DNA from 4 places in the Vibrio sp. 2433-A1 genome. Region 1 is predicted to be linked to each of the others. Evidence: predicted binding sites of a transcription regulator. Region 1 holds the regulator's gene; each other region holds the start of a gene.
What was found. Region 1 encodes PurR, which represses purine synthesis genes. Its sites were predicted from a motif close to TNANGNAAACGTTTNCNTNA; they were not measured.
Positions count from the first base shown of each region.

Region 2: a site for PurR is predicted at 1,663-1,682, ahead of purM (phosphoribosylformylglycinamidine cyclo-ligase). Genes of this name have one in related genera too.
Region 3: a site for PurR is predicted at 1,805-1,824, ahead of purL (phosphoribosylformylglycinamidine synthase). Genes of this name have one in related genera too.
Region 4: a site for PurR is predicted at 778-797, ahead of purE (5-(carboxyamino)imidazole ribonucleotide mutase). Genes of this name have one in related genera too.

Region 1 is NZ_JBRESC010000005.1:187,682-191,133, reverse strand. It holds gene ACU01J_RS07370 (TVP38/TMEM64 family protein) at 1-557, opposite strand, end outside; gene ACU01J_RS07365 (TfoX/Sxy family DNA transformation protein) at 701-1,294, opposite strand; cyclic di-GMP riboswitch class I at 1,429-1,516, opposite strand; gene purR (HTH-type transcriptional repressor PurR) at 1,661-2,668, opposite strand; gene torD (molecular chaperone TorD) at 2,880-3,452, opposite strand, start outside.
Region 2 is NZ_JBRESC010000007.1:6,499-9,950, reverse strand. It holds gene purN (phosphoribosylglycinamide formyltransferase) at 1-555, opposite strand, end outside; gene purM (phosphoribosylformylglycinamidine cyclo-ligase) at 558-1,598, opposite strand; gene upp (uracil phosphoribosyltransferase) at 1,776-2,402, shown strand; gene rluF (23S rRNA pseudouridine(2604) synthase RluF) at 2,599-3,452, opposite strand, start outside.
Region 3 is NZ_JBRESC010000007.1:13,833-17,284, forward strand. It holds gene purL (phosphoribosylformylglycinamidine synthase) at 1-1,607, opposite strand, end outside; gene mltF (membrane-bound lytic murein transglycosylase MltF) at 1,959-3,452, shown strand, end outside.
Region 4 is NZ_JBRESC010000010.1:168,147-171,598, reverse strand. It holds gene hemF (oxygen-dependent coproporphyrinogen oxidase) at 1-95, opposite strand, end outside; gene tsaC (L-threonylcarbamoyladenylate synthase type 1 TsaC) at 117-674, opposite strand; gene purE (5-(carboxyamino)imidazole ribonucleotide mutase) at 869-1,354, shown strand; gene ACU01J_RS12330 (5-(carboxyamino)imidazole ribonucleotide synthase) at 1,359-2,492, shown strand; gene ACU01J_RS12325 (DNA topoisomerase family protein) at 2,536-3,117, opposite strand; gene ACU01J_RS12320 (DUF494 family protein) at 3,133-3,452, opposite strand, start outside.

The sequences.
Region 1 (3,452 bases):
TGCGCAAGCTGAGTGCCTGCGTTGATGTATACCGCAGTACCCGGTAGCATACCAACTTGACTCACCACGTAGTATCTAGCGGTTGAAATTGGGGTAAGCCCCATTAACAAGTTGATTAAGAAAAATGGGAACACTGGGATTAGGCGCAGTGAAAACAGGTAGAAAGCGCCATCTTTTTTAACACCGTTATTGATAGCAGAGAGCTTTTCGCCAAACTTACCCTGCACCCAATCACGTAGTAAAAATCGACTGCTTAAAAAGGCTAGCGTGGCACCAATCGCACTAGCAAATGAAACGATAAGTAACCCGGTTGAAAAACCGAAAAGAGCACCACCTAATAAAGTGACGACAGCCGCTCCTGGTATAGAGAATGCGGTAATCGCAACATAGGCTAAGAAATAGGTAACTACCGCAACAACAAAGTTCTCTGAGATAAAGGCCGCAAGTTCAGCTTGCTGTGCTTTTGCGTTTTCTAGCGTGAGATACTGGCCAAAGTTCACACCTAACAGAATGATAAGTGATACAAAGATAACGCCAAGTATGATTTTTTTATTCATGTGCTGCTCCATCAAGAATCATGGCCGATTAATACAAAGTGTTAATAGACTAGACAGGGAAAGCAAGCAGTAAATTTCAACAAACAAAAAAAATCAGCACAACGGCTGACTTTTTAAAAAGGGAAAGGAAAATGTGTTGCCGATTAATGATTTAATTGGTTGAGTAACTCTTCACGTCGCCTATGAGGGATCACTGACCAATGTGTGCCGTTAATTGCGCCTTCTAGCGCCCAAAGCAATTCGACGTTAACTTCAGCAGAATGCGAAGACTGAATCGCTTTAAATGCGTTTACTGCACCTGTTTCTTCGAGATTCTCAACGCTATCAATACCGGCTTTCTTCAGCATACGTTCCGTAGCCAGCCTTAAGTTCGGCAGATCTTTAAGGCGATTCGGTTTAGCTTTCGCTTGCTGTTTCTTTTCGCTGTTCGCTGCAGTTAGCGCAGCTTGGGCAATCTCAAGCGTATTATCCTTATTCTTAAACCAATCATCGCTTAGAGCAAAGTATTTGGTGACGACAGGAAAGCCGCGCTTTTTGTAAACGTAAGGTTCTAAGCTAAGAGATTTAAATTGCTTTGCAAGTACGTCGTCTGCCCTAACGTGCAACTTATCATTGACGACTAATGCAAACATAGTGTCGTCGGCAAAAATACCGAAGCCACCAAACATTGAGCGGGACTTGATTAAGCCTAACGGCTCAAATAGTCGCATTGAGTCTTTTAGTATTGGTTTATCCATGCTGTGTATTCTCGGTGTATATGTATACGCCACCAATTCAGGTCCGAGAGAGTAGCAAAATTATGCAGGCTTGTTGTCAGTCTAGTGTCATACGATTGCTAGCAATTACAATATGACATGTGTGCATATTTACCATCGGCAACCCCGCTACCAAACAATTAACTTGTTGAAGGCCGGAGGCTTTGCGTCCCATCCTTTCGAAATGGTTTGCCCTGTTCGTGGCATAATCGAACAACAATAAGGATAAATGGATTTTGGGCTGGGCATCACATTTGAATGGGATAAGTGTGATCTTGGTTCAGTAAATAGGTTTGGTTCATACACTTAGCCAATGAAAGCAACCCAGCTAAGTGTATGTCAAATAAGTTATTTCTTAATATTTTGTACGGTATTTCGCTCAACGATCTCTGGGTGCATTTCAAAGATACGCTTTTCGTGCTCTTTGTCTTTAATGCGCTCTAGTAGAATCTCGAATGCGTTTTTACCTACACGGCGTTTTGGCTGGTGAACCGTGGTCAATGGTGGTGAGAAGTACTCCGCAAGCTCGATATTGTCGTAACCAATTACCGACATATCTTCTGGAATGCGAATGCCTTTCTGCTGTAGGCGACTCATTAGCCCTAGAGCCATAGTGTCATTGAAACAGAAGATTGCGCTTGGCTTATTGTCCATTGCTGCGATCTGGTCTGCAGCTAGAACTGCAGTATCACACTCGAAGTTACCTTCTAAAATCCAATCTTCTTTGACTGGAAGGTTTGCTTCGTTCATCGCACGTTTAAAGCCACGAATACGTTCCTGACACGCTGCTTTCTCAAAGTGTCCGCTTAGGCAGGCAATATCGGTATGACCACGGTCAATTAGGTATTTAGTTGCTAAATAGCCACCTTCTTCCGAGTTATCGATGATCTTATCGGCTTGAGAGCTCTCTGGCCCCCAATCCATAACCACTTTCGGGATGTCTTTGTGGCGATCTAGCATTTCGCTCAGTTCTTCAGTTAAGTCTGAACACATGACCAAAATACCGTCTACGCGCTTTTCAGCTAGCATGCGAATGTAGTCGCGTTGCTTCTCATAAATACCGCCCGTATTACATAAGATCAGCGTATAGCCTTGGCGGTAACAGTAACTCTCTACACCATCAATGACCTCAGAGAAGAAAAGGTTTGTGGACTGAGTCACCAGCATACCAATCGTGCGCGTGGTATTACACTTTAGGCTACGTGCAACCGCACTTGGTGCGTAGTTTAGTTCTGTTACTGCTTCCATTACTTTTTCTTGCGTAGCTTCAGCAACAAAGCGCGTTTTATTGATTACATGTGACACAGTTGTCGTTGATACACCAGCTAGGCGAGCAACGTCTTTTATAGTGGCCATAAGGTTCTGTCCTGTCGATGACTGCCGCGGAATTATATTCAGTTTAGAATACCTAAGCAGAAAGTATCAGAAACACAAAAACCGCTCTATTTAGCGGTTTGTATTTGATTCGTTTGTTTTTATCGTTTGCGGTCACAATTTTAGACCGCAAAACTCTTAAGAGCAAACAAAAAAACACGAAAGCAACCTGCCGGAGGTCACAATGTTGTCTTTATTCGCCTAACAGATAGCTGCGATCTAAAGCAAGGAAGGCAGTAGCGAATGCGCTGATTGCCGAGTAGAAACCGAACTCATCAAACTTCTGACACTTTTCTGAGAACTGTGGCGTCCAGCTTAGCAGGTGTTGACGAATGAACTGTTCCTGAACAGCAAAAGCTTCTTCAATCTTAGCTTCGTCTTCTGCGTCATTTGAGCGGATGATCAAGTTACCTAAGAAATCGAGTTCAATCGCAATGTGATCTGCAGGTTCATTCAGGTTTTTGTCTACCTCAACACTATGCTCAGCCATCAACTCTTCCATCTCTTTGGCTGGTGTATCATTTAATAGACCAGACTTACCGATATACATTGACGCGTATGGTAAGGCAGAGTCTTTATCTGACTTTAAGAAAAGGTCACAAAAATCAGCCGCTAGCTCAAGTTGTGCGTCTTCACGGTCCATAAGACGGTTTAGAGCATCAGTAATACGGTTGATTGACGGCTTGAGTTGTTCGTTCTCACCCAAGCCGGTAAGGAACGAACGGATCTCTGGCGAATGATATTGTGTTATGTTCTCTTCAGTTAG
Region 2 (3,452 bases), on a different contig from region 1:
CAGCCACTTAACTACCATAGGGTAAATTTTGTGTTCTTGAGTTTGAACGCGTTCAGTTAGAGTATCGACAGTATCTTCGTCGAAAATTGGCACTTTAGCCTGCAGAATAACAGGACCACCATCAAGCTGCTCAGTCACAAAGTGAACGCTAGTTCCATGCTCTTCATCACCAGCATGGATAGCACGTTGATAAGTGTTAAGACCAGGGTACTTAGGTAGCAGAGAAGGGTGAATATTAATCATGCGGCCCATATAGTGGCGAACGAATTCACCACTTAAAATGCGCATGTAACCAGCAAGTACGATGACATCTGGCTTATATTCATCGATCTGCTTCATCAACTCATGGTCAAAAGCATCACGGGTATCGAAGGCTTTAGGGTCAAGGAAGTGTGCCGCAGCACCGGCGTTCTCAGCGCGCTCTAAAGCATAGACATTGGCTTTGTTGGAAAATACTGCGGTAACACGACCACCAGTAATGTCCTTGTCACATGCATCAATGATTGCCTGCAGGTTAGAACCGTTTCCTGAAACTAAAACGACGATACTTTTCATGCTTATTTGATCTCTACTTGTTCTTCGCCAGCTGCAGCGTTTGCGATCTCACCGATAACCCAAGCGTTCTCGCCTTCGGCTTTTAATAGCTCAACTGCTGCGTCTGCTTGGTCTTTAGGTAGAGCAACAACAAGACCTACACCACAGTTAAATGTGCGGTACATTTCGTGAGTCGTTACGTTGCCTTTCTCTTGTAGCCATTTGAAGATGATTGGCCATTCCCAACTGTTACCATCAACAACCGCTTTAGCGCCTTCTGGAAGTACGCGTGGGATGTTTTCCCAGAAACCACCACCTGTAATGTGAGAAATCGCGTGGATGTCGTGTTTCTCAATCATTTTCAGTGCTGATTTAATGTAAATCTTTGTGGGTTCTAGTAGGTGCTCACCAATAGTGCGACCAGCTAGTTCTTCGTTTTTATCTGCGCCAGATACTTCAAGGATCTTACGAATCAGTGAGTAACCGTTTGAATGAGGACCGCTTGAACCTACTGCGATAAGTGCATCACCAGCGGCTACTTTTGTGCCGTCGATTACGTCCTCTTTTTCTACAACACCAACACAGAAGCCTGCAACGTCGTAGTCTTCACCTTCGTACATACCCGGCATTTCAGCCGTTTCACCACCGATTAGCGCACAACCTGCTTGTACACAGCCGTCAGCAATACCAGAGACTACGTCAGCTGCTGTATCAACATCAAGTTTTCCTGTTGCGTAGTAATCTAGGAAGAACAGTGGCTCAGCACCTTGAACAATAAGATCGTTCACGCACATTGCAACTAGGTCAACACCGATGGTGTCGTGCTTTTTCATATCCAAAGCAAGACGAAGTTTAGTACCCACACCGTCAGTACCAGAAACCAATACTGGCTGCTTATATTTAGTTGGCAGTTCACATAATGCGCCAAAACCACCAATACCACCCATTACTTCTGGGCGACGTGTACGTTTTACAGCACCTTTAATACGGTCAACAAGCGCGTTGCCTGCATCGATATCAACGCCAGCGTCTTTGTAGCTAAGAGATGTGTTATCAGCACTCACAGGGAAGTCCTCGGTTTTTAAGTTGGATATGAAAACGGCGCTATTCTAACAGTGGATAAACCCATATAGCAAACGTTTGCGTAAGTTTTTTTATGCCATGATTAGGCAGAAATTGAGAACGAAATCGTTTATAATCTGGAGGTTTGATTAAATTTTACCTGAAATCCGGAGATGGAAATGAAAGTTGTTGAAGTGAAACACCCTCTAGTGAAGCACAAACTTGGTCTAATGCGAGAAGGTGATATCAGCACGAAGCGCTTCCGTGAGCTAGCGACAGAAGTAGGTAGCCTACTGACTTACGAAGCAACAGCAGACTTTGAAACAGAGAAAGTGACCATTGAAGGTTGGAACGGTCCAGTGGAAGTGGACCAAATCAAAGGTAAGAAAGTAACGGTAGTGCCTATCCTACGTGCAGGTCTAGGTATGATGGATGGCGTTCTTGAGCACATGCCGAGCGCACGTATCAGTGTTGTTGGTATCTACCGTGATGAAGAGACGCTTGAGCCAGTACCATACTTCAACAAGTTAGCGTCTAACATGGACGAGCGTATCGCGCTTGTTGTTGACCCAATGCTTGCAACAGGTGGTTCAATGATCGCAACAATCGACCTTCTAAAAGAGAAAGGTTGTAAAGCAATCAAGGTTCTTGTTCTAGTAGCTGCGCCAGAAGGTATTGAAGCGTTAGAAAAAGCTCACCCAGATGTTGAGCTATTCACAGCTGCAATCGATGAGAAGCTTAATGACAAAGGCTACATCGTTCCTGGTCTAGGCGATGCGGGTGATAAGATCTTCGGTACGCTATAAGCGGTCGATAGTGAATGATTTAAAAAGGGAGTCGATTGGCTCCTTTTTACGTCCTGTCATTCTATAGACCGACGAAGGAGAGAGTAGGGAATCTGTTTTGTTGAGAGATCCCCAACTCGTTCGTTCCTCACTCTCTAGGATGACGGGCAGAAATTAAAAGGGCTGACGTATTACGCCAGCCCTTTTGCAGTATCTTCTATTTCTTCAGACTTAATGTGCCGCCGCCTTTTGGCTTTGCTGGGTGCTGCGCTTTATCTGAAACAGGCTTATAGAAAGTCTTGCCTTTAGCCTGCTTACCTTTTGGCTCACTGTGTTTATCGCTGTTGCGACCCTTCTTAGAGTTTGGTGCGTGACGGAACTCGTCGGCGTTGCGGCCTTTAAAGGTGCGTTGTTTTTGGTTGCGGCGAGCTTTTGATTCCTGATTTTCTTCGCGGCTATCGAAGAGCTTAGCATCAGTCGCGCGGCGGATACGTTTACCTTTAGCGTCCATCTTTGATGCTTCTTCTGTGCCGCTTGAGTCTTCACACATCGCCAGGATCTCAGCAACTTCTGCATCTGTTAGGTAGCGCCATTGACCGTTAGGGATACCATCTAGAGAGATGTTCATAATACGCACACGACGAAGCTTAAATACTTCATAGCCTAAGGCTTCACACATACGACGAATCTGACGGTTTAAACCTTGCGTCAATACGATACGGAATGAGTATTTAGTCTCTTTAGTTACAGTACAAGGAAGCGTTACTGTGTCGAGAATGTTGACGCCTGAAGACATCTTCTTGATGAAGTCATCGCCGATCGGCTTATCAACACGTACTACGTACTCTTTTTCGTGGTTGTTACCGGCGCGAAGAATTTTATTGACGATATCACCGTCATTAGTCAGGAAAATAAGACCATCAGAGGGTTTATCTAGACGACCAATCGGGAAAATACGTTTTTTGTGGCCAACGAAATCAACGATATTGCCCGGAATATCACGTTCGGTGGTACAGGTAATGCCAGTTGGTTTATTAAGTGCGATGTAAACAGGCTTGTCAGTGGCAGCGG
Region 3 (3,452 bases), on a different contig from region 1:
GGCTCATCGTTTGGTACATCACGTAGCTGGAAGATACCGCCACGCTCACCGTCATCAACAAGCTCTGGAAGTGCGTTAGAGATACCGCCCGCGCCCACATCGTGGATGAATGCGATTGGGTTAGCATCACCTAACTGCCAACAACGGTCGATCACTTCCTGACAGCGACGCTCCATCTCTGGGTTTTCACGCTGTACTGAAGCGAAATCTAGATCTTCTGCTGATTGACCAGATGCCATTGAAGAAGCAGCACCACCGCCAAGGCCGATGTTCATTGCAGGACCACCAAGTACGATTAGGCTTGCACCTACCGGGATCTCTTTCTTCTGAACGTGCTCGTCACGGATATTACCCATACCACCAGCAATCATGATTGGCTTGTGGTAACCACGAACTTCTTCGCCTGCGTGAGAGTTTACTTTCTCTTCGTAAGTACGGAAGTAACCTAGTAGGTTTGGACGACCAAATTCGTTGTTAAACGCCGCGCCACCTAGCGGGCCTTCTAGCATGATATCGAGTGCGTTAACGATGCGACCTGGCTTACCGAAGTCTGTTTCCCATGGCTGTTCAAAACCAGGAATACGTAGGTTAGATGTTGTGAAACCAACAAGACCTGCTTTTGGCTTACCACCGATACCTGTTGCGCCTTCGTCACGGATTTCACCACCAGAACCAGTCGAAGCACCCGGCCAAGGAGAGATAGCCGTTGGGTGGTTGTGCGTTTCCACCTTCATTAGGATGTGCGCTTTCTCTTGGTTGTAACCGTACTGACGAGTTTCTGGATTCGGGAAGAAACGACCGACATCAGAACCTACCATTACTGCTGCGTTATCTTTGTATGCAGACAGTACGTTTTCAGGCGTCGTTTCGAAAGTATTCTTGATCATCTTGAACAGAGACTTCTCTTGCTTAACGCCGTCGATAGTCCAGTCTGCGTTGAAGATCTTATGGCGACAGTGCTCAGAGTTCGCCTGTGCAAACATCATTAGCTCGATGTCAGTTGGGTTGCGATCTAGCTTGTTTACGAACGCATCGTAAAGGTATTCGATTTCATCATCCGCTAGAGCAAGGCCTAGGGTAACGTTTGCGTTTTCAAGCGCAGCACGGCCACCAGCAAGTAGATCAACGTCCGCTACTGGTGCAGGCTCAGCAATTTGGAACAGTGCCGCAGCTGAATCGAAGTCAGTGAAGATAACTTCCATCATGCGGTCATGAAGAATCGCTTTAAGCTCAACCAGTTGAAGCTCAGACAGGTCAGATGATGTTTCGATGTAGTAAGCCGTACCGCGCTCTAGACGAGCAACTTTAGCTAGGCCACAATTATTCGCGATGTCCGTAGACTTAGAAGACCAAGGAGAAATAGTACCAGGACGAGGAGTCGCAAGTAGAAGAAGACCTTCTGGCTTGTGCTCTTCAATTGTCGGACCGTAAGTCAGTAGTTTTTCTAGTTTCTCAACTTCAGACGCATCTAGGTCTGCCGTTAGATCTGCAAAGTGGGCAAACTCAGCGTAAATACCTGTTACAGGTAGGCCTAGTTCACGACAAAGCTCTAGAAGCTTGTTAACACGAAATTCAGATAGAGCTGGGGAGCCACGAAAAATTCTCATGTACTTAGGTCTCTTATGCAATTGATTAAGGTGATATTGGAATAAATTCAGTGGGTTAAAATGTTCTAGAGCACCTAATTGCTCTATACATTTCACTGTTTTCTTCGAAGCTATTCCGAAGGTTTTTCAAACCTATGCCGATTCCACCTCTTCGTTGCGAGCGCATTATATAGCAATTGTTTTTGTGATGTAACACCAAAAGCAACCGTTTGCGTCATTTTTTTCATCAATTTTGAATTTCGACAGAAAACGCTGTTTATTGTTCTCTATTACTAAGAGTTACTGTGATTGTCTTGCCTTGTTATACCACTTTGATATAAATGCCCTACTGGATGTATGAGATTGCCGTGAATGAAGAAGCATTACCTAACCCAACTAAAATCACTCTGCATATTATTTGCCAGCGCATTAGTGCTATCTGGCTGTCAAATCGAATCAGAACCTAAGAGTGATCTAGATTTAATAAAAGAGCGTGGCGTATTACGTGTGGGGACGTTGAACAACCAACTCTCTTACTATATCGGCCCAGATGGCCCTGCTGGTCTGGATTATGAATTAGCGCGTGAATTTGCTGATGAGCTAGGCGTGCAACTTGAAATGAAACCGGCCTATCGTATTTCTAGCCTGTACCCTGCACTGGAAAAAGGCGAGATCGATATCATCGCCGCAGGATTAAGCCAATCTCCAGAACGTTTAAAGTCGTTTCGACCCGGCCCAGCTTATTACTATGTCAGTCAACAAGTCATTTATAAGAAAGGTAGCTGGCGTCCACGTAACCTAGAGCAGTTACTAAATAGACAAGCGAAACTCATCGAAGAAAATGACGGCAACGACGTTTTAAGTATTGTGAGTGACTCGCACTTCAATCAAACACTGGCGGAGATTAAAGCTAAGCACCCTAACTTTTCTTACCACATCGATCCTAATGCCGATGTGAATGACCTACTCAAGAAAGTATCTAAAGGTCAACTGCGTTTTACATTAGCTGACTCGGTAGAGTTGTCTCTGTCACAACGTATTTATCCTGATGTTGCGTTAGCATTCGAGCTTACTGAAGACCAACCTATTTCTTGGTTTTTAAGCCGCTCACAAGATGAAAGCTTATACGGTCTATTGATTGAGTTCTTTGGCAACATTAAGCAATCTGGCCATTTAGCCTCACTGGAAGAAAAGTATATTGGTCACGTGGGAAGTTTTGACTATGTCGATACTCGCGCTTTCATTCGTGCGCTCGATTCAAAACTACCGAAATGGTCGCCGTTGTTTAAAAAGTATTCCGATGAATTTGACTGGCGCTTAGTGGCAGCACTGGGCTATCAAGAGTCCCACTGGAATCCTAAAGCGAAATCACCAACGGGCGTTCGTGGGATGATGATGCTGACACTACCGACAGCGAAAAGCGTTGGGGTAACCAATCGTCTCGATCCTGAGCAGTCAGTGCGTGGTGGTGTTGAGTACTTACGCAGAATGGTGTCACGTATTCCTGACTCAATTGAAGAGCATGAAAAGATTTGGTTTGCTTTAGCCTCTTATAACGTCGGTTACGGTCATATGATGGATGCGCGTCGCTTAACGAAGAAACAGGGCGGCAACCCAGATGCGTGGTCTGACGTTAAAGATCGCCTACCGTTACTGCGTCAAAAGAAATACTACAGCCAGACCCGCTATGGCTTTGCTCGAGGTGATGAAGCGCGTAATTACGTTGAGAACATTCGACGCTACTACCAGAGTATTATCGGTCATGTTGAGCAGAAAACGGTGGACAATGACGATGTCAGTATCGACGACCTAAAAGTGATTCAAGTAACAGATTCGGCCGTTTCTGATGCCCAAGCGACATCAGAA
Region 4 (3,452 bases), on a different contig from region 1:
AGTGCTTTACCATCGGCTTGCTCTAATTGCTGACAAATAGAGTCTTGCAGTGCCATGAGAAATTGTTTTACGGCTAATTTATCTATCGCTGACATTCGACTTCCTTTATTGCAGGGTTAACCCTGTCTCAATACTTGTGCGGTTCTTGCATCACGAATTTCACTCGGGTTTGTTCGACCACCCGTTTGCCCTTCTAGCACAGCCACCAATTTATCCCCAAGGTGCTGATAAACTTGCTCAGTGGTGAGACACGGCGGCTCGCCCGTTAAGTTCGCGCTGGTAGAGGTTAACGGCTTTCCAAATGCATTACACATCTTTTGTACTAAAGGATGATCAGTCACACGCACGGCAATCGAGTCATGTTGCCCCGAAACCCAATTAGAGACTTTATCACTGCTTGGCATGACCCAAGTGACAGGTCCAGGCCAAGTTTGCTGCACTCGCTCTAGCTGTTCGGCGCTCAAAGCTTGCTGATCAATATAAGGCAGCAGCTGCTGGTAATTAGCGGCAATCAGAATAAGCCCTTTCTCTACCGGGCGCTGTTTAAGTTCTAGTAGCTTTTTTATCGCACTCGGGTTATCAGGATCACAGCCAACCCCAAACACGCCTTCTGTTGGGTAGGCGATCACTTCACCCTGTTGTAGTGCACTGAGTGCTCGCTCAAAGTTACTCACCTAAGCATCCTATTTGATTAGCGGTTTGAGTTAAGTGTACAAATAATCGTTAGTCGTGGCTAAAGCTATTTAAGTGCCAATCTTTCATCTGCTGATCCAAACCAGACGCAAACGTTTGCTTAGTGATAAAATCCCCGTATAATGCGCTCAAATTATTTGCTCACCAATTCTACGCAGCTTTGAAGGAGTTTGAGATGAAAGTCGGTATCATCATGGGTTCTAAATCAGATTGGCCAACCATGAAACTAGCAGCAGAAATGCTGGATAGATTCGGCGTTGAGTACGAAACAAAAGTTGTTTCTGCGCACCGCACACCTCAACTGCTTGCTGACTATGCAAATAGCGCAAAAGAGCGTGGTCTGAAAGTGATCATTGCTGGAGCTGGCGGCGCAGCACATCTTCCAGGTATGGCGGCAGCCTTCACTTCATTGCCAGTGCTTGGTGTACCTGTACAGTCACGCGCACTGAGCGGCCTAGATTCACTCTACTCTATCGTGCAAATGCCAAAAGGTATTGCGGTCGGTACGTTAGCTATCGGCGAAGCGGGCGCAGCCAATGCGGGCATTCTAGCAGCGCAAATCCTTGGTACTCACGATAAAGAAGTCATGGCCAAGGTTGAAGCGTTCCGCGCTGAACAGACTGAAACCGTTCTAGCTAACCCAAACCCAGCTGAGGACTAATGCAATGCATGTTTTAGTGCTAGGTGCAGGTCAATTAGCTCGCATGATGTCACTGGCGGGCGCTCCGCTGAACATCAAGATCTCAGCGTATGATGTTGGCAGCCAAAACATCGTCCATCCACTGACCCAGACCGTGATAGGTCACGGCTTAGACAGTGCGATTGAAACCGCTGATGTCATTACAGCCGAGTTCGAACATATCCCTCATGACATTCTTGCGATCTGTGAGCAAAGCGGTAAGTTCCTTCCATCAAGTGAAGCCATCAAAGCTGGCGGAGATCGCCGCATAGAGAAGGGGCTGCTTGATGATGCAGATGTACGCAACGCTAAATATTATGTCATCAACAGCCGTGAAGACTTTGACCATGCGATTGAGCATGTCGGTATTCCAATGGTGCTAAAAAGTGCCTTGGGTGGCTACGATGGAAAAGGGCAATGGCGACTCAAAGATCAAGCGCAAACCGATAGTATCTGGGCTGAAATGGCTGAATGCATTGCCGCTACCGAGACTCAAGCAATTGTTGCTGAAGAGTTCGTACCATTTAATCGTGAAGTCTCTTTGGTCGGTGCACGCACTAAAGATGGCAGCGTTGCCGTCTACCCACTGGCAGAAAACGTGCACACCGATGGTGTTCTAACACTTTCAACCGCGATTGCCGATACAGAACTGCAACAGCAAGCTAAGCAGATGTTCACTGCCGTTGCCAATAAGCTCAACTATGTCGGTGTACTAGCGCTAGAATTCTTTGACGTTGATGGTACGCTACTGGTCAATGAGATTGCCCCACGAGTGCATAACTCTGGTCACTGGACTCAACAAGGTGCAGAGACCTGTCAGTTTGAGAACCACCTACGTGCGGTATGTGGACTGCCGCTAGGCTCAACCAAGCTGATTCGCTCTACTTCGATGATCAACATTCTTGGCGAAGATACCCTTCCTCAAGCGGTGCTTGAAATGGATGGTTGCCATGTGCATTGGTATGGTAAAGAGAAGCGCGCGGGCCGCAAAATGGGTCATATCAACGTTTGCGGAGACTACAACGGTGAGCTGCAGCGTAAGCTTTGTGCACTAGCAGATAGCTTAGACAAAGACGTCTTCCCTGCGGTACACGAGTTTGCCGCAAACTTTTCTGAGTAACCCTCACAAACAATAAAAAAACGGCGCACCCAGCGCCGTTTTTTTAATCTTGTTGAATGTGGTGACACTTTCGGTCAGCACATTGCAGCTTATCACCACTGGCGAGCTTTTTTTCTACCAATAGCGGATAGCCACACTTCTCACACTTGCCTGAAACCGGAGGCTGATTAACGGCAAACTTACATTTAGGGTAGTTATCACAAGCATAAAACAATTTACCAAAACGAGTTTTACGCTCAACCAATTGGCCTTTATGACATTCAGGGCACGAGTGCGTTTGCGGGGCCTGCTCTTGTTTAGGTTGATCGAGAGACTCGATATGGTGACAACTTGGGTAGTGACTGCAGCCAATAAACATGCCGTAGCGACCCTGACGTAATACCAACTCATTACCGCATTCAGGGCATGGCACGCCTAACTCTTTAACGATGTGTCCATCGTTTTGATGCAAGGGCTTAATGAAATCACACTCAGGATATTGGTTACAACCAAGGAAAGGGCCATGTTTGCCGTGACGAAGCTGAAGCTCACCTTCACGTTGCTCCGCTTGGCATTTAGGACACGACTGATGCTCCAACGCATGCTCATGCGCTGAAAACAATGTTTGATCAATCTTGTTACTCATATCAACTCATGACGATTAGTGAAGAATACCTTGCTCTTTGGTATACAACAGCTCTTCCATAAGCGTATAAGCATTCTCATTGCCCGGTACATTAAACAGTACCATCAAGACAATCCATTTCAGATCATCCAACTCAAACTCATCGGTTTCTAAACCCATAATACGATCAATGACCATTTCACGAGTTTCTGTCGTCAGGACATTGACCTGCTCAAGGAAGGTTAAAAAACCACGACATTCAATCGATAGACGCTCACACTCTTTGTTAGTGTAAATACGAGTCGAATTGGAAGTACTACACACCGAAATTGCAGAGTGGGTTTCACTTTGCTGCA